DNA from 4 places in the Synechococcus sp. KORDI-100 genome. Region 2 is predicted to be linked to each of the others. Evidence: predicted binding sites of a transcription regulator. Region 2 holds the regulator's gene; each other region holds the start of a gene.

Region 1 (4,662 bases), 460 kb from region 2:
TTGACCCCAAGAACCGCACCCGCTGAATGGCATCACCGCTCGCTGCCAACAGGTCGTGACTGTGGGATGGTTGCGGTGTGACGGCCAGATGATGCTCAATCAAACGCTGGTGTCCTTGACCTCTTGGACGTAGACACAGCCGGTGTTCACCAAGGCTCACCTGGGCGTTGTAGGTGTAAGTCAGGCGGTGATCTAACTGAGCGCGCATGAGGGATCCCTGGGAGCGGAGCCGAAATCCGTGACAACGAAATAGCTGTCGTGAATCAGTTGGTGGAGTTGATTGAGATCGGTTTGAAGCTGGTCAATCGCTTCATGGAGCCCATTGTTGATCAGCGAGTCGATGCGTACATAACTCCACTTCGCCAGCAGCTGACCACGTAAGCATTCCAGGTCGTCCGGAGGCCCTGATGGGGGTTGTTGTTGAATCTGCCGCAATGTGTCGTTGATCTCCTGCAAACAAAAGCGCACAGATCTTGGGAAGATCGGATCCAGCAGCAGGAAACGCGCGACGGATGCCGGTGTGATGGATTGCTGAACACGCTGCCTGTACATCTGATAAGCACCTGCAGTGCGCAGCAGTGAAATCCACTGCAGTTCGTCCAGTACACCGCCAACTTCCGTTGGCGCTGGCAGAAGCAAGAAGTATTTCACGTCGAGAATTCTGGATGTTTTGTCGGCACGCTCAATCAGGCGTCCAAGACGACTGAATAGCCAGGCCTGATCTCGACTCAGCGTGACATCTGTGATCCCAAAGAACAGTTGGCAGCCGCGTCGAATCGTCCGCAACTGTTCCTGATCAGGTTCCTGCCATAACGCTTCACCATCCTGAACACACCAGTAGAGATCATTCAATTGCTCCCACATCTCTGTGGTGATTACATCGCGGATCTGTCTTGCATTTTCTCTGGCATTATCGATACAGCTGACAATGCTATTTGAATTGTCCCGATCCAAGAGTAGGAATGTCATGACATCGCTTGGTGAACCATTGGGATAGCGTTGATCAAAAAAGCGCCGATCACCGCTGGCGTCGATCAACGGCAGCCATGGTTCGGCGCTTCCCGGTGGGCAATCCAGAGCCATTGATTCACTCACTTCAAGAAAGCGCGAAATATTTTCTGCTCTCTCGATGTAGCGATTAATCCAGTACAAAGAGTCTGCAACGCGACTCAGCACAGCGTGTTCTCCTGGCTGTCACTGACAACCCAGGTGTCTTTGCAGCCACCACCCTGGGAGGAATTCACAACCAAGGATCCGCGCTTGAGGGCAACGCGTGTTAAACCGCCGGGACTCACCCAATTGGTTTTTCCACGCAGAACATAGGGGCGTAGATCAACGTGGCAGGGATAGAGTTCACCGTCGCTCAGGGAGGGAACCGTGGATAGTTCTAACGTGGGTTGAGCGATGAAATTACGAGGATTCGCTTTGATCTTGGCGACGAAACTTTCGATTTCATCTGCTGACGCGTGTGGACCGATCAGCATGCCATAACCACCCGCTTCGGCAACTGATTTGACCACAAGATCCTTTAAATGCTCGAGCACGTAAGTCTGATCATCTGGTCTCGAACAGAGATACGTTGGGACGTTTTCAATGATTGGTTCCTGATCCAGGTAGTAGCGAATGATTGTCGGTAGATAGGCATAAATCAATTTGTCGTCGGCAACTCCTGTTCCTGGAGCATTGGCAATCGCAAGTCGTCCATGACGCATGACGTCCATCATTCCTGGCACGCCGAGCATCGAGTCACGTCGGAAGACGGTTGGATCAAGGAAGTCGTCATCGATCCTTCTGTAGATCACATCCACTGGCTCGAGTCCTCCTGTGCTGCGCATCCAGACACGACCGTTTTCACACATCAAATCTCTGCCTTCGACGAGGGTGATACCCATCTGTTGAGCGAGATAACTGTGTTCGAAATAGGCACTGTTGAAGACCCCTGGAGTGAGTAACACAACCCTGGGTGAATCACTCCATGGAGCCAGATCCTGCAACGTTCTCAGGAGATGTGAGGGGTAGTCGTCGATCGGTTGAACGGTTCGCGATCGAAACAGACTTGGAAACAGACGTTTCATCACCCGCCGGTTTTCAAGGAAGTACGCGACGCCTGACGGGCAGCGAAGATTGTCTTCCAGAACCCTCCATGTGCCTTCACCATCCCGGATCAGATCAAGCCCTGAGATGTGGCACCAGCGATTGAGTGGGAGTTGGATGCCTTTCATCTGGGGGCGCCACCCCTGAGAACTCTCGACGTCTTCGCGGGGGATGACGCCGTCGTTGAGGATGTGTTGGTCTCCGTAGACGTCGTTCAGAAACAGATCAATCGCCTCGAGGCGTTGAAACAGACCCTGTTCAAGAGTGGACCAGTCGTTTCGGTGGATCAGGCGTGGGAGGGGGTCAAACGGCAGGATTCGTTCCCCGCCCTGTCTCCCACTGCCATTCAGGCGAAAGGTGGCTCCGAGCCTGCGCAGAAGATGGCTGGCGGACGCATGGTTTCGATTCAGTTCCGAGAGTCCGAGCTGGCCAAGGGTGGAGAGCAGTGGTTCGAGATCTGCCCGAGGCTCCTGTCGCTCCCGGCAGAAGTATTCGTCATATCCCTTTGTCGGCCGGTATTGGGTGAACATCACCTGGCGGATCCTTGGTCACATCAAAAAGTGATGACCGGAAGGTTCAGGTTTCAATCGCTACTGAACAGCTGATCGGTTGATGGATCTCCAGGGGCAAGGATTCATTCCTTTGCCCCGTGACACGTCTGCTTGCCTTTTATAGGGTCTCCTCAGCAGTGCCGTTTTTGTGATGCGTTCCTTCCTTGCGGCGATTGGACTGTCCGCCCTCGCTGTTCCGGCCCTGTCCGCTGATCAGATCAGCTTTCAGTTCGGAGAGTTTGAACGTTCGATACCGATTGCTGAGCTTGCCGGTTTTGCGGCTGGTGACCCCCCTGGACCAAAGCTTCGTGAGGTTCTGCGCTTGTTGAAACCGTCGGAGCGAACCTCGCTGCGTGCCGCGTTGAACCAGTCGGCTCCTGTCAATGCCGTGATGGCGTCCAACTACCTCGGCACAGCCCTTGGTCGACGAACGGTCCAGCAACTTGCGAAGGTCATCAATCAGCCGGCGAATGTTGCGAAAAATGCACTGAGCTCCGCCTTGATTCTCGGGGCCTCATCGTCTGAGAGCCTTCGCATCGTTTCAGTGCTGGAGGCGTATCCCACAACGAACATCCCGATCAATGTCGGCGCGTTGGCATCTCTTCTGCGCACACTCAAACAGGATTACAACCTTCAGAACAAGCTCTTCGCCGGACTGTCGGGACTGGGTGGAGCCCCAACGAGCGGACCTGATCTCAAGCTGGCAGGCCTGAACGGCAGCGTCGCTTTTCAACAGTTGCCGTTCACGTTCGCAGGCCGTGTCGCCAAGAGCATCAAGTCCGCGCTGTATCTGCCGACCACTGCAACGGCTGAGAGCAAGGCGCCCCTGGTGGTTCTTGTTCCTGGTCTGAACACCGATATGAACGCTCTTCTGTACGTCGGGGACACGCTCGCCAGCCATGGCTATGCCGTGGCTGCTCTCAATCTGCCTTTCACCAGTGCGGACACGGAGACGGCGGCGATCGAGGGAACAGGGGCTATTCCTCCGGCGAATGCCTGGTATCGCCAACCCATCACGGTCAGTGAACTGATTGATCAAATTCAGGAGCGCTGGGGAAACCGGGTGGACACCAAGCGCGTCGGCGTTCTCGGTCAGTCTCTCGGTGGTTACACGGTGACGGCCCTGGCTGGGGCGACGCTCGATTGGCCCCATCTCGTGCAGGGATGCCGTCAGCTCGACGATCCGAACACGGTGGTGCTCAACCCAGCCATTGTCTGGCAGTGCACCGCCCCCAATCGGGTGGTGGAGCAGACAAGTTTTCGTGACCCACGGGTCAAAGCTGCTGTCGCAGTGAACCCGGTCACCAATCCCATCTTCAGCAGCGGTTCCATGTCACAGGTCGGAGTTCCGATGCTGATCATCGCTGGCATGAAGGATGTGTTTGCACCGCCGGTGTCTCAGCAGCTCAGCCCTTTCACAGCCATCCGTCAGCCAGGTTCGGTGCTGGCGGTCCAGAAAAACGGCACCCATCTCTCGTTTCTGGATGCCACATCCACGCTGCCGCCTGTTGTCACCGGACCTGATCAGCCACTGGCCCGGACTGAACTCAGGGGAATGGCCAAGTTGTTCTTTGATCGCCATCTGCTGGGCCGTAGTGATACATCACCTCTGGCGCCGCCTGGCAATGCCGGCTTCAGCGCCGGCAGCGACCCCTTACCGCTGCTGATGCGTTCCAGCCTGACCATGGAGCAGCTCGAGCAGCTGGAACCAGGCCTGAAAGAGGTGCCCTGAGGTCACAGCAGCAGATAGCGTTGCGCCATTGGGAGTTCTTCCGCTGGCTCACAGGTCAGCAGGGTCCCATCAGCAAACACTTCATAGGTCTGCGGGTCCACACTCACCGATGGCAGAGCTGAATTGAGCTTCAGCTCTTTCTTCCCGACGTTGCGGGTCTCCTGCACCGCTATGCAGGTGCGCTCCAGCCCCAGCTGGTGTTGGATGTCGGCATCCATCGCTGCTTTGCTCACAAAGGTGAGGCAACTTGAGGCCAGGGCCTTCCCGAAGGCGCCGAACATCGGC
Region 2 (4,662 bases):
CATAAATACGACAGTCGGCTCCGGAGCTGTTACTGAACTCCAGGGTGAGATGTCCCTCCCAACTCGCTTCTGCGGGAGTGGTGTTCACAATGATCCCGAGGCGGGCATAGGTGCTCTTGCCGAGGCAGATCACCGTGATGTTCGGCGGAACCTGGAGTTTCTCCAGGGCCACTCCCAATCCATAGGAATGGGCCGGAAGGATGAAGTACTGACCATCCTCGTCCTGATGCAGAGGGGTGGGCTCCAGGTTGGCCGGATTGAACCGCTTCGGGTTCATCACGGTCCCTGGAACGTGCCGGAAAATCATGAATTCCTGCGGAGACAACCTGAGGTCGTAGCCGTAGGACGAGCAACCGAAACTGAGAACGGGGCGCTCGCGGTTCTTGGGATCCAGATGACGCACCAACCCCTTCTGAAAAGGACTGATCATCCCTTGGGCGGCTTGCTCAGTGATCCAGCGATCGCTTTTCAGCATCAGAAACCTCGTCGCAATTCAGTCACCTGGTCGGCCATGGACATCACGCTGGCGGGAATGGCAGGTCCGGTGATGATCACATCCATCGAGCCGGGCCGCTGCTCAAGAGCGTCAATCAACTCCTGCTCATCGAGATAACCCAACGCCACCGCAAGTCCTGGTTCATCAAGCACCAGTTGATCGAGATCGCCTTGCATCAGGTGGTGACGGCAGGTGTGCCACACCTCTGCCACTGCCGGCCTGGCCTGCTCAAGACCAGCTTCCGACAGGCAGGCCTCAACGTCTGGCCGCAACCAGGCCAGCCCCCCACAGAGATTGACGCAACCGGCAGGACCCTGCTGGACACCACCCTTGAGGAATTGTGCGATCAACACCCGACTTCCGAGCCCCGCTGCACGCACCGCCTGACTGAAGACCGTTGAAAAACTGCCCCGATAGGGAGCGGTATGCACCTGCAGCTGACCTTCAGCCTCGACAAGATGCAGTGGAGCCCTCGAGGGAACCGACGGCAGGGGAAGCAAACCGGCTTGATCAAGGACCAGCGAGTCCTGGCTGGGGAGCTCCGCCGATTGAGTGCGCGTGGATTTCAGGCTGGCGGTCATCACGGTGATGGTCAACCGGACACCCCGGAAGACCTTGAATGTAGCGGCGAGTTCATGAGGATCAAGCCCATTGACACTACCTGTGGTGTGCTGTCCAATCATTCCATGAGTGATCAATTCGCTTCTCGCCGAGACGGCCGCGACATCAACGACTTGAGACCCTTCAGCGTCAGCTGGAACCCCATGGGATTCGCACTCAGCTCACTGATCGTTCAGACGGGCCAAACCTCAGTGCTGTGCAGTGTCTGCCTGGAGGACAAGGTGCCCCGCTGGCGTCAGGGAGAGGGGCTGGGCTGGATTTCAGCCGAGTACCGGCTCCTGCCCGGCTCCACGCCTGAACGCCAGCCAAGAGAACTCATGAAACTGTCGGGTCGCACGCAGGAGATCCAACGCTTGATTGCCCGAAGTCTGCGAGCCGTCATGGACATGCAGGCCCTTGGCGAACGCAGTCTGCTGATCGACTGCGATGTGATCCAGGCCGATGCCGGCACCAGAACGGCGGCGGTCACAGGAGCCTGGCTTGCCCTGCGTCACGCGACAGACGTTCTGCTGGATCGTGGCCTGCTCGAACGCGACCCACTGATCAATCAGGTCGCTGCTGTGTCCGTTGGCCTGGTCGATGGAACGGCCCTGCTCGACCTGGACTACAGCGAAGACAGTCGAGCGGAGGTGGACCTGAATGTGGTGATGGCGTCTGATCGACGACTGCTTGAAATCCAGGGGACAGCCGAACGGGCTCCATTCAGCCGCGAGCAACTGAATCAACTCCTTGATCTCGCCGAACCCGGCCTGCAGAGCCTGTTCTCCGCCCAAACAGAGGCCTACATCCGCTCCAGAGCCTGAAGCACCGGGAAGACGGCAGACAAATAGTAATGACTGTTACAGGATGAACCTTCGTCGATCCTTAGCTTCCTGAGAGGAAGATTGATCCAAGCGGCGAAACCATGAATGCAGCCAGCAGTGGTTTCACTCGCTACTCCCCAACCGTGCCTCCATCAGCATTGGCGTCGCAGGCTCCCTCGAGCCGCTCCTTGCTCGATGTGATCCGTGATCTCGATGGTGCCAGCAGCGAACTGGTGGAACGCAATAAGACAATCTTTTTCCCAGGTGATCCAGCGGAGCGCGTCTACCTGATCCGCCGTGGAGCGGTTCGCCTGTCCCGCGTCTATGAATCAGGTGAAGAAATCACCGTGGCTCTTCTTCGAGAAAACAGCCTGTTCGGGGTGCTCTCGCTGCTGACGGGACATCGATCCGACCGCTTTTATCACGCTGTCGCCTTCACCCGCGTTGAGATGGTGACCGCCCCCGCAGCCTCCGTTCGCGCTGCAATCGAAGCGGACACCGCCGTTGGCCTGCGACTGCTGCAGGGACTGTCCAGTCGGATCCTTCAGACGGAAACGATGATTGAGACCCTCACGCACCGCGACATGTCCTCCCGTCTGGTGAGTTTCCTGCTGGTGCTTTGCCGAGATTTCGGTGTCCCTGATGACCTCGGCATCACGATCGACCTTCGCCTCTCTCACCAGGCGATCGCTGAAGCGATCGGATCCACCCGCGTCACGATCACCCGCCTGCTGGGAGACTTGCGCCAATCAGGATTGGTGCAGATTGATCGCAAGAAGATCACCGTGCTGGATCCAATCGCTCTGGCCAAGCGGTTCAGCTGAACAGGTCATGCCTGCAGGGAGTAGCCAGTGAGCGGCTGGCTGCTCGTCCTGTCGTTGCTCATCCTCGGTGGAGTGCTCTCGACCCTTGGCGATCGTTTGGGAAGCCGGGTTGGCAAAGCTAGGCTGAGCTTATTCAATATGCGACCTCGGCGTACAGCCGTTGTCATCACGGTTCTCACCGGCAGCCTGATCAGTGCCCTCTCCCTTGGCCTGATGCTGCTGGTGAGTCGCCAACTACGCGTCGGCTTGTTCGAACTCGACGCGCTGCAGCAGAAGCTCAATGAGAGCCGACAGCAACTGAAAGTCAATCTGGCGGAACTCGAACAAAACAGAATCGCCCTTGCCTCTGCCGAAAAGGATCGACGGACGGCCCGAGCTGAAACTCAGGAGGTGGAGAGGAAGCTTGAGGAAGCCAAGCAGCGGGCCGGTCGGCTGCGTGAAGAACTCGCACCACTGCAGGCCCAACGTCAGACCCTGGAAGCTGAACGCGATCGGCTCAGTCAAGACATCGCAGCTCGTGACGCCGATATTCGACGCACCGAAACAGAGCTCGCGGCCGTCCGCAATCGCATCAGCGCTGGAGAGACTGAACTGAAACAGCTGGAACGCAATCTGATCGCCTTGCGGCGTGGGGATGTTGCTCTCAGCAGTGGACAGACCCTGGCCACTGCCACCGTGCGTCTGGATGATCCCAGCCAGGCCAAGCAGGTGATCGATCGCCTGCTGCAGGAGGCGAATCTGACGGCTTATGGGCGGGTTCTGCCGGGCAACAAACCAGACAAACAGATCATTCTTGTCCCCCGCAGTGATGTGGAGAGGCTCCGCAAAATGATCAGCAAACCTGGAACCTGGGTGGTGTCGATGCGCTCCGCCACAAACGTTCTCAGGGGAGAGGCCATCGTTTACGCCATTCCTGATGTCCGCCCCAATCGCACGGTTGCCCGTCAGGGAGAAGTGCTGGCCAGCGCCACTCTGGACGCGACAAAGCGGACTCCAGACACCATCCGAACCAGCATGAACCTTCTGCTGGCCTCCGCTTTCGCCGAGGTGAGGCGGAGGGGCTCGCTGACGGAGGGGCTGCAGTTCGATGCCAACGCCCTCAACCAGTTAGGCCAGTCACTGGTGAATCGTGACTCCGGATCGGTCAATCTCCAGGTGGTGGCGGCGCACACCAGCGAAAGCGTTGACCCGGTCCAGGTGTTGATCCAACTCGCACCATGACAAGGGTGATCGGATTCGATCCCGGCCGCAGCAAGTGTGGCCTGGTCCTGGTCAGGGCTGACGCAGCCCAGGTGCTCGACAGCGATGTGCTGGTGCCTGAGGCTGTGCTCAACACGCTGGACCAATGGAGTCAGGGTGGCAATCTGCCGATGATCGTGATGGGCGATGGAACAGGGAGCGACGCCTGGAAGACACCATTGCAAAAGCTCACCACGGTGGTCCAGGTCAACGAACGCGGAACAACCTTGAAAGCACGACAGCGGTACTGGCAGCTGTGGCCACCCAGAGGCCTGTGGCGACTCGTACCCGAGGGACTGAGAGTGCCACCGGCCGAGCTCGATGCAGTTGCAGCTCTTGTGATGGTGGAGGCTTATCTGAAGCTGACCTGTTCATGGCAGGTGAGCCCACCGATCAAAAACGTGCGCGGACGGTGAAGACGTAATCGCCACCAGGTTCCAGTCGGTAGTCAGCCCGGACCAGGAAACGACGCAGAGCGTCCTGAATCAAAGCCCGTCCAAGCGAGGGTTCAACGGTGAGTTCCCCACGATCGAAAAACCAGCTGAACTGCCACTGAAAACCACCGGCAGCCACTTCTCCTTCGAGACATTGATCCAGAAAACACTGCCTCAGAACCCTGAGATGGGCTGTCGTTGCCGGTAGGGCCGTCATCGCTGCTCAGCGTGTCGCTCAGGACGAA
Region 3 (4,662 bases), 1.4 Mb from region 2:
ATCCTGGCAACCGCACCTCATGATCGGAGGATCTCCGCGACAACAACAGCCTCGATAGCGACACAAGATGGATCAGCAACGGGTCCAAACTCTCGTTCAGCAGTGCGCCCTGGGCCTCTTTGACCTTGCCTGTGCCGTCAGCGGGCATCCAAACTGGGATCTCTCCCTTCCTGTGGGAGTCATCGATGCCCGCAGAACAAAACCACGGCTGATGGTGTCCGCGGTGGGAACGATCAACTCGATGGTCAAGGCATCAGCCACCATCGGACACCCATTGATGCAAAGCTTTTTCCAACGCTTCGACGACATCGGGCTCGATGCAGCCCTGGAGGAGACACGCTCAGGCGAGGACGCGGAGGCCTTTGAGGAGATCTGGCAGGCCTACCGCGATGAACGCAGGCAAGCGGAACAACCGATGTGGAGCATCGAGGACGCCACGGACTTTGTTCTCAAGTCCCGGGAAGCCCACGCCGATCATGAAGTGGCCTGTCTGGCCATCTTTCCAGGTGATCCCCACAAAATCCTGACGTTTTCGATTCCCATCGCCTTTCTCACCAGACCGGACAACTGAATCAGTTCGAAGGAGGGCCATCCTGTCCGTCATCGTTTCCATCGTGACCGGCAGAGACCAGAAAACGGCTGGAGAACCGAGTTGCCAGAACGATCGTTGCAGCCCCATATGCAATGAAGGTGACCGCTTGTCCGGACGATCCAGTGACGTAGACCTCTCCTTCGAGCAGCAACCAATCCATAAGGGAAGCCACAGTCCCCCAGATCACCACCCAGACGGAGACATAAACAACGCCACGGAGGGTCCCGCCCATCTGTCAGCTAGCAAGGGGCCAAAGGTTTAGCAGCAAACCCAGGGCTGATGAGCCCTCGTCCCGTAATGTCAGCCCCTGACCAGGACGAAGGGATGCCAAGAAAGCGGCGCAAACTCAACAAGGACATGGAAGCGGAGATCGCAGCCGCAAAACGCAAGGTTGAGCTTTTCACGGCATTGATCAACGACATTCGTGACGAGGACATCCAAGGGGAATACCTGGATGCGTTCGCTCAGGTCAGAGCAGCCGTTGTCCACCTTCAGGCGACCTACATCACAGACGGCTTCTGCGAGGAAACCGAAGGAACGCTGGCGCTGTACCGCGGATTGATCGACCGTTTCGAGGAGGAATACGAGCTCTGAGCTGAGCAGCTGGCTTCAGCGGCTGTAGGAGACGCCGCGATAGCAGAAGTTGCCGACAACAGCAGACGATTCTGCCTGTCCAGCGGTGTAGGTGCAGCCCCGATAAGTGAGGACGGGATGACGGCGGGCATCCTTCTGCCGATTACCGTAGACATTGCGGTCGTAGCGCAACTGGGTGGCGGAGAGGGAGCCTTGCTCGTAGCTCTGGCCCCGATAAAGCAGTGTTGTCATGGTTCGAGTCCGAAGAAAGACCGACGTCCCCGTTCCATGGCGTCGATCGAACTGCGCTCTGCTGGTAGCAGAGTGAACGTTTTGTAGCCGTTGCTACAGAACGGTTATAGACGGTCGTTGGGGCGATGTGCGAACAGACCTCAACACTTCTTTATCCAGCCTCTGATCTGGATCGCCTGACAGAGGCACAGAGCTGTCACATCTGTGACGATCAGGCTGAACAGGCCCGGCGATAAAGGCTCAGCGGCTTTTGCCCTCTCATGCCCGATGGAATTCAGCTGACGGTCTCCCAGCAATTCGAACAGGAGCGTCTGACCAGGGCGATTGAATCCACCACGGACCCTGTCCAGCTTCAAACCCTGGCCAAACAACTCCTGCAGGCCTGGCAAAGCCAGAGAGCCGCCACCGACTGGATCATTCGTCAACACGCTCAGGGCATCTAACTTTGTCCGGCGATTAACGATTGGGGCGTCTAAGCTCTGACGCCCGTCATTCCGCTGTGGCCCTGAAACAAAGCGAACGCCAGGTGTCTTCTTTGAGAATGAAAATCACCGTTCTGGTGGCAGGCATCGGCCCTCTCGTTGCGATCGGAATCTGGCTGCAATCCATAGGTTTTTTCAGTTGATGTTTTGATGCTGCCCTCCAAACAACTCGTTCATGCCTTCGTTCTAGGCACCTTCTCCCTGGTCGGATCAACCGCCGTGATGGCCGAAACGGTGAAATACACCCTCGTGAATGGCGACACCGTCAGTGGTGAGCTTGTTGAGAGCGAAAGCACGGATTCCCTGAAGGTTCTGATCAGTCCTGTGCTTGGACGACTCGAAATCGATGTGGCCTCCATCAAGGTTCCTGACCCCGAGCCGCTCTGGAAAACCAGCATCAGTGGTGGATTCAGTGGCAACGACAGCGATGGTGATGGAACCTTCAGTGGAGATATCAGTGCTGCGACCCGATACAAAGATGCTGACCAGACTTTGAAGTTGTCGGGCAGCATCAACTACAACCGCAACAACGACAAAGACAAGGACCCCGAAATAAAAACCAAAAAAGGAAATCTCCAAATCTCCTACGACAAATTCCTTAACCCCGATATAAGCCTTTATGCATTAACGGATTACAATTACGATTATTTAAAAGACTCAGGAGTCAATAATATTCTTGCTTCAATCGGTGTCGGTTTTCCTCTGATCGACTCTGACACGACCACTTTGAGCGTCAAAGCTGGACCTTCCTTGAGCTGGATAGGAGGAGGAGATGATTGTTCGAACGATGAGTACTGCGGAAACAGCTACGGGGGAGCAGCACTGACCGTTGACTTCGGCTGGAAACCCACAACGTGGTTCCGTTTCGGCGCAGTGAACCAGTTTTCAGCAGCCTTCGCGTCTGAGGTGAAGCCCTACAACTCCTTCACCGCAACCTTCAAATTCATCCCATCAACCCAGACCAACCTGTTCACATCTCTGAAATTTCAATCCATCTATCAGAGCATGAGCTCGCCAACATCAAACAACACGGTGTCCGGACAAGTGGGCGTTGACTTCTAGCCCTCTGAGTCCTTCGGGAGCAACAACCAAGCAGCAAGCCATGACCAAGTGGCCACGTCGCTGTCTTTTCGCCCTGGCTGGAACCCTTGCAGGCCTCGGGTGTGGGCTCGGTCTGTCGCTGCTGCGAACACACCAAGATTCTCCGCAGTCAGTGGAGACGCCAGAGTCCCAGGACGTCGGATCAAGGCCAATACCGAGTGAGCAAACGGTTGAGACGCGTCTACCCACGAAAACAACCAATCTGAGCGAAGGTTGTGCTTCCCCTCCCCAGGGAGGTCCGCCCGTGAACGAGAACTTCGAACCATGCTGAAACCGCCGCTTGATGCACAAACCATCCGTGCGCTGTTCACGAAGCCCTATGGAGAGGATGCTCCAACGGCCGAACAATGGAAAGCCGTTTATGCGGATGATGTTGAGTTCGTAGACCCAACACAAAGCTCATCCGGAGTTGAGTCATACATCCGAGCGCAGCAGAGTCTGATGCAACGTTGTGATGACGTTTTCCTCGAAACGGAATGTATCGCTTTGAACAATGATGTTGCTTTTATCGAATGGAGAATGGGTCTCAAGATCAAGGGTGTCGAATTTATCTACCCAGGCACAACACGCCTGGTTTTCGGCAGCGATGGTCGCATTATCAAGCACAGGGATTATTTCGATTTTGTCGGTCCGACGTTTGAACCAGTGCCTGTGATCGGTGGCTTTGTTCGCTGGATGTACAAGCGTTTCGTTTCCTGAGGATCAGAACCGTTGCCATCATTTTTACAACCATGCTCTGAACATCTCTAATGCTCAGAGCCCTGACGTACAAGGAATGAGCGATTGATTAAAATTGTTGGATGAGATCGAAATCCTTTCAAATATTCTGTTGATGTTCCGTCTCCAAGTGCTGTTGAGATTCACCCTCGCAACGATCTGATTCGTTGATCAATCCCGATCTGATGACAGCTGCAGCGGGTTCAAAGGTTCTTCAACGAAAAAGATCACGGAAACAAAGATGCGCCGCAACAGGCTGTCATCGCAACAGCCAGTCATCGCAACAGCCATTCGGTCGTGACAAATTGAAAAAGGTGGTTCGAATTTGAGAGTTTTCCCAGAAACAATGTCCAGGTCAACAGCGCCACGCCCACTGCAAATCCAGACAGAAGGGGTTCTCTTCCCTGCCGAAGAGACTTCATGCCGATGAGTCCGCTGCTGCTGCAAAACCAGAGCCCCATGACCCAGCAGGGGAGATACACGAGGACCCTCAAAATCAAAGGCTGCAATGCCATCTCATCCGGCTGCATTGGCAATGCCAGCTCTGTCAACAGCCATGGATAGAGGATCCATAGACCTGCATCGCGCAGGCGCAACAAGGCAACACGTCCTGGATGCTTGCGATGGAAGCGAAGACTGTCCATAACAGTCCCATGGCAGCTCAATGCTCCACCAATGGACTGAGTGAGACATGAGATCAATCTGAGAGAACTCTCATGCAGCAGAACTCGCGAGGGATTCCTTCCTTCCAAGCTGATTTTTCTCCGCATTGCAGCCATGGTTGCTTGCTGAGCAGATCGCTTGCCTCTCAACCCCGTCAGTTCAAAATCCTGCTCGGAATCCAGGCTTGCAGGTGTCGTTCACGGACCTGACCGAAAGGCCATGACGATGGCAGGCCATAAATGATTGGGCTTCATCGAAACGAACGTCGTCGATGACGCCCCC
Region 4 (4,662 bases), 1.3 Mb from region 2:
CAGGCAGTGTTCCAGCAGCTGAGTTTGGAATGCCATCAGGAAGGCCGCTGATATCCACAGCACCTGATATGCGTCTGATGCTGAGCGGATCACCGTCACAGAGCCAGTCGGCCTGTACGGGAACAGCCAGGAGCAACAGCGTGAGGGCAGCGAACACCACATTGGCGATGCAATTCACGTCAAACTTGTTCAATGAGCCTCACCCTGATCTACGACGGCGGCTGCCCGTTCTGTCGTCATTTCGCACTCCGCAGTGAACTCACCAGCGGCATTCCTGATCTGGAAATCCGCGATGGACGTTCTGAACAGGCGTTGCGTCAGACATTGCGAAGCCGGGGAATGAATCTGGCGAACGGTGCTGTGTTGCTGGAAGGCGATCAGGCATGGCATGGCAGTGCAGCCATTGCAGAGCTCTCTCGCCGCATGGAGCCTGGAGACCCTTTGTTGCAACTGTTACAAAAGCTGTTCCAGGACGATGCTCGTACAACGCTGTTTTACCCGGGATTGCTGCTTGCCAGGCGTGTTTCGCTCGCAATTCGCGGCCTGCCGGAAGACCCCGATTACGAGGCGACATGACGTCCAGTGGCATAAAGGGACCGTCAGGGCCTACGGTTGACCCAAGTCCTACAGATTTGCTTAAGCATCGACTTCGATCCTGCCTTTCCTGATGCCCTGAGCCAGCACCAGCTCAACGCTCTGCTCAAGGCCGCAACCGAGGGGGCCTTGGCTCGTGAAGGTCGAGTCGATGAGGACGAACTCCTGAGAGCAGCCCTGTCAGCCTGGGCGGATCAAACCAAAGAGCTCCTGATGTGGCTGGAAAGCCAGGGAGATGAGGTGTCGCGCACCCGGACACCGAAACAGGTGATGGCTCTCGGGAGCCTGCGAACGCACATGGTGATGAGCCTGAAGGCTCTCAAATACGCCGAAAGCTGAATCACGTCTGGCGCCGTGAATCACACTTCTCCCTGAGCACCTGCAGAAACTGATCAGGATCCGGCTGCTGATCGATGTCAAAACGGGTTGCAGTCTGCACTGTGAAGGAGATCCAGGCCTCTGCCTCCGCCCCCCCCTCTGCCATGACGATGTCGTAACAGGCTTCGAAATCCGAGTCGGGTGCCAGATCTCTCGCAGCATTGATTGCGTCATACAAAGCCTCAAGATCAGCAACCTGAGGATCAGCAAAAACGGCCCTGATCTCCTCCAGCATCAACGAACCGCTTCCAGTGCAGAACGCTCAGTCCCCTCCTGCGCCTGATCGTGGCTGTCGATCTGAAAACAAAATTCTTCCAACTCGGCATTGAACTCGAGCAACATCACAGCAAGAGAAGAGGCCAGCTCACAACAGAATTCGTCGGACACAAAAAGGTGTCTCATAGGACTAGCGAGTTGTAGGAAATTCCACGTGGCCAGCGTGGCCAACAGCGGCGTTGCATTTACAAATCGAGTTAAGCCACCAGTGGAGGGGATGGGCTGGTGTCAACCTTGAGCTCGCTCATGCGACTACGGATGCCTTCGCAATCCCGACAACAACAGGGAGGTGCCTTGTCATCGACTGGATGAAGCAAGAGAGGAAGGATATGATCCTCATCCTCGTAGAAGAGTGTCATCAAAACAATTAAAACGCTGTCGGAGTTCCGATGCACCAAGGCTGCTCTGGAGGTCTCGAAGGACACGAAATGAGTCCAGGATGAGACTCTCCAGACAATGGATGGCTAATTCATCGACAAGCCACTGTCATCAAGATTCAACAACGACGCCCTGCTCAACGGCCAAGCCAGCGGACCGTGCGTCCTGAACAAGAGCGTTCAGACAATCAACACCGAAGCTCGCCTCGCCTTTGAGAAGAGCGTCCCACTCGGAATCTGCGAAATGGGTCTGCAACCAAAGCGTTCCCAGGATGCTGGATGCCGTAAAGCGGTAGAGCCCAGGGACGTCTGTGGAAGTGGCAACCAGATCCATGCCATTTCAGAATCTGCATTTAGTAAGCCTCAGCTGGACGCATTTCATTGTCCGAATTGATACGGAAAACAGAAATTGCTGTGAACAGCGCCTGAACAGGCATCATGTGAGGACGTCAGGGGGGGGGGTTCATTACCGATGTCACCCTTGTTTGCCTGCCACCGCTGCGGCATGCAGATTGAACGGTCAATGGCGAACTACTGGCGTTTGAAAGGCCGCGTGATCTCTCAGCCTGCCTTGATCTTCAAGATGCTCGTCAAAAGAACAGTGGCCCCGATGATCAGGACAGGGCCACCGACGTCCAAGGCCGATGAATCAGCGCGAGTAGGAGACACCGCGATAGGTGAGGCGAGGTGAGCTGAACGAGACAGCCTCACGGTTGGCCTGGTAGACGCTGTGGCGGTAGGTGAGTTGAACAACGGTTTTCGCCGAAACGTCATTCTGGCGCGTGTACGTGTTGCCGAGGAAAGTGAGTTGCATCAGTTGGTCTCGGATTCAGCCCAGGCCCCCGTTCCATGACCTGGGTCGTACTGCGCCTTGCCGGATAACAAGGTGAACGTTTTAGTAGTCGTTGCTACGAAATATGGATAAACCGTGTCTGAATCCCCGGCAAGGTCTGGCCAGGAAGACGATGCAAATTGTCAGACTGCCCGGCGATGAGAAGACAAGGGGTCTGTAAAAGCGGGTTGACAGGACGTCAAACCTCATGGGGTCCGTTCACAAATATCAAGCAACTATCTACACAACATCTGCTGTACAGGTCAGAACGGAGGCTGGCTTATCGAAAGACCATTGAGTTGGCCATGGCTGCCGCGAAGAATCAACGCTGTGGAGCTGACAACAATGCGGCCATCAATGATCAACAAGATTTACTGACAAGGTTTGCAAAGACATTCAATCCATCAGGCAGGGACGGGATCCAGCATTGAATTGACCTTGAGACTGAAACCAAGATTTTTAAGCCGTGCGTTGCTGACGCGAGCATTGAACACCCGTGCTCCATCACGGTTGTGGTTCTCCCAGATCACAGGGGCCAGTCCCTCGGCATCACACAACTCGTTCGACAACTCCCGCCGGGACAGCTGCATATCATCCACAAGGTTGTAAATCCCCTGCAGGCGACGTTCGTACGCAAAGCTCACGCCGCGAAGAATGTCGAGGAAGTGAATCCAGGCATTGACGTTGTTGCCGTTCTTGGGGACTTGTTGCCCTGAAGCGCTGCGGATGTAACCCGGAATATCCTTGCCTGGTCCATAAATTCCACCAAGACGTAGCACACAGGCCTGGGTAGAAGCACTGTTCAGGGACAGAACAGTAGTTTCAGCACGAACCAACAGAGCATTGGTGGCGTCGGTGAGATCCGGTGGGCTGAGTTCGTTGATGGTTTGTCCTGCCTTGTCGCCGTAGACCCCGGCACTGCTGAGGTAAGTGATATGGAGGGGAGTGCGTGAACTGCGGCGCCCTATGGCCTCAACCAAAGACTGCACACCTTCCCCAAAAACACTGCCATAGGAACTTGCTTCGTCCTCGGTCGTCGGGGCCATCGAAATCAGAAGACCATCCAGTTGATCGATGAAGCTGTAATCGGTGCCAGGGTCACCAGCGCGGCAGATCCGCGGATGATCCACAAATTCGCAGAGCTGGGCGAGTTTCGAGGGTGATGTCGTGGTGCCCGTGACCTCGAGGCCGCGGCTGCGAGCATTGATCGCAACGCCCATTCCGACGTAGCCGCAACCCACTACTCCAAAACGGGAGGTCATTTTGAATCAATATTTGTTCACGCAACGTAACGAGACGGATCGGTGCCTTGCGTATCCAATGCGGCCATCTTTGAAAGGTCTGAGGACGCTGACCGCATGATTCGTTCCATCCTCAACATCGTCTGGGTCGTGCTCGGAGGCCTCGTGATGGCGTTGGGTTGGTGGGTAGCCTCTCTGCTCTGTGCGATCACGATCATTGGTTTGCCCTGGGCCAGAAGCTGCTGGGTGATCGGCAAGTTTTCTCTCTGGCCCTTCGGTTATGAAGCCATCAACCGAAAACAGCTCACCGGCCAGAGCGATCTGGGGACAGGGACGGTTGGTCTGATCGGAAATGTGCTGTGGTTCCTGGTCGCGGGCTGGTGGCTCGCGATCGGGCATCTGAGCTCGGCTCTGGCCTGCTTCGTCACCATCATCGGAATCCCATTTGGCATTCAGCACCTCAAGCTGGCTCTGATTGCTCTGGCGCCGGTGGGAATGACCGTGAAACCAAGCGAGCGCCCGTGGCTCTAGTCGCCGTTTAAAAAAGCAGAGACAACAACCAGATCGTCAGGATCGCCAGAAGCCCTGCTGATCCAATCGCTGCAGCAACAAGAACCAGCCCTGCTGCCAATCCAAGTCGGCGGGTTGTGGAGGGGAACAACAGATAGAGGGTCAGTCCGATCGCCAATGGCCAGAGAGGCGGAATCAACAAACTGACGCCGGTCAGGACGATCAAGCGGAGGCGGACCTGATTGCGATGGTCCTGGTCTTGGATCCGTTGCCTTTGTTCTTCGTCCAGCGCTGCAAGTTCCTCGTCGCTGAGCCAGCGACCATGCAGCTGAGCTGTTCTGAAATCTCGCTCCAGTTGACCTGGAGTTGTACTGGGTGTCATGCACTCAGCATATGAACGGAAGTCAACCGGGTGAACATGCAGGTGGAGGATCCAAGCGCTTCAGTCCTGTTC

The links. Region 2 encodes NtcA, which controls nitrogen genes in cyanobacteria. Its sites were predicted from a motif close to GTANCNNNNGNTAC; they were not measured.
Region 1: KR100_RS00505 (circularly permuted type 2 ATP-grasp protein) is a predicted target of NtcA. The motif match lies at 2,675-2,688, and genes of this name have one in related genera.
Region 3: KR100_RS09880 (DUF4278 domain-containing protein) is a predicted target of NtcA. The motif match lies at 1,501-1,514, and genes of this name have one in related genera.
Region 4: KR100_RS15020 (DUF4278 domain-containing protein) is a predicted target of NtcA. The motif match lies at 2,524-2,537, and genes of this name have one in related genera.

Annotation. Positions count from the first base shown of each region.
Region 1 is NZ_CP006269.1:84,278-88,939, reverse strand. Features, by position in the region: gene KR100_RS00515 (transglutaminase family protein) at 1-208, opposite strand, end outside; gene KR100_RS00510 (alpha-E domain-containing protein) at 193-1,176, opposite strand; gene KR100_RS00505 (circularly permuted type 2 ATP-grasp protein) at 1,170-2,624, opposite strand; gene KR100_RS00500 (alpha/beta hydrolase) at 2,797-4,377, shown strand; gene ureC (urease subunit alpha) at 4,380-4,662, opposite strand, start outside.
Region 2 is NZ_CP006269.1:544,294-548,955, reverse strand. Features, by position in the region: gene dcd (dCTP deaminase) at 1-475, opposite strand, end outside; gene KR100_RS02585 (cob(I)yrinic acid a,c-diamide adenosyltransferase) at 475-1,077, opposite strand; gene rph (ribonuclease PH) at 1,183-1,920, shown strand; gene ntcA (global nitrogen regulator NtcA) at 2,022-2,744, shown strand; gene KR100_RS02570 (DUF3084 domain-containing protein) at 2,772-3,965, shown strand; gene KR100_RS02565 (resolvase) at 3,962-4,399, shown strand; gene KR100_RS02560 (DUF3146 family protein) at 4,377-4,634, opposite strand; gene pth (aminoacyl-tRNA hydrolase) at 4,631-4,662, opposite strand, start outside.
Region 3 is NZ_CP006269.1:1,926,584-1,931,245, forward strand. Features, by position in the region: gene KR100_RS09865 (hypothetical protein) at 68-571, shown strand; gene KR100_RS09870 (hypothetical protein) at 573-824, opposite strand; gene KR100_RS09875 (hypothetical protein) at 917-1,186, shown strand; gene KR100_RS09880 (DUF4278 domain-containing protein) at 1,202-1,417, opposite strand; gene KR100_RS09885 (hypothetical protein) at 1,678-1,860, shown strand; gene KR100_RS09890 (DUF481 domain-containing protein) at 2,050-2,961, shown strand; gene KR100_RS09895 (nuclear transport factor 2 family protein) at 3,265-3,699, shown strand; gene KR100_RS09900 (hypothetical protein) at 3,993-4,496, opposite strand; gene KR100_RS16010 (hypothetical protein) at 4,631-4,662, opposite strand, start outside.
Region 4 is NZ_CP006269.1:1,878,305-1,882,966, forward strand. Features, by position in the region: gene KR100_RS09545 (hypothetical protein) at 1-193, opposite strand, end outside; gene KR100_RS09550 (DCC1-like thiol-disulfide oxidoreductase family protein) at 193-576, shown strand; gene KR100_RS09555 (hypothetical protein) at 613-933, shown strand; gene KR100_RS09560 (hypothetical protein) at 935-1,207, opposite strand; gene KR100_RS15955 (hypothetical protein) at 1,207-1,359, opposite strand; gene KR100_RS09570 (hypothetical protein) at 1,738-1,959, opposite strand; gene KR100_RS15020 (DUF4278 domain-containing protein) at 2,275-2,439, opposite strand; gene KR100_RS09575 (NAD-dependent epimerase/dehydratase family protein) at 2,862-3,719, opposite strand; gene KR100_RS09580 (YccF domain-containing protein) at 3,816-4,229, shown strand; gene KR100_RS09585 (hypothetical protein) at 4,237-4,590, opposite strand; gene KR100_RS15960 (hypothetical protein) at 4,651-4,662, opposite strand, start outside.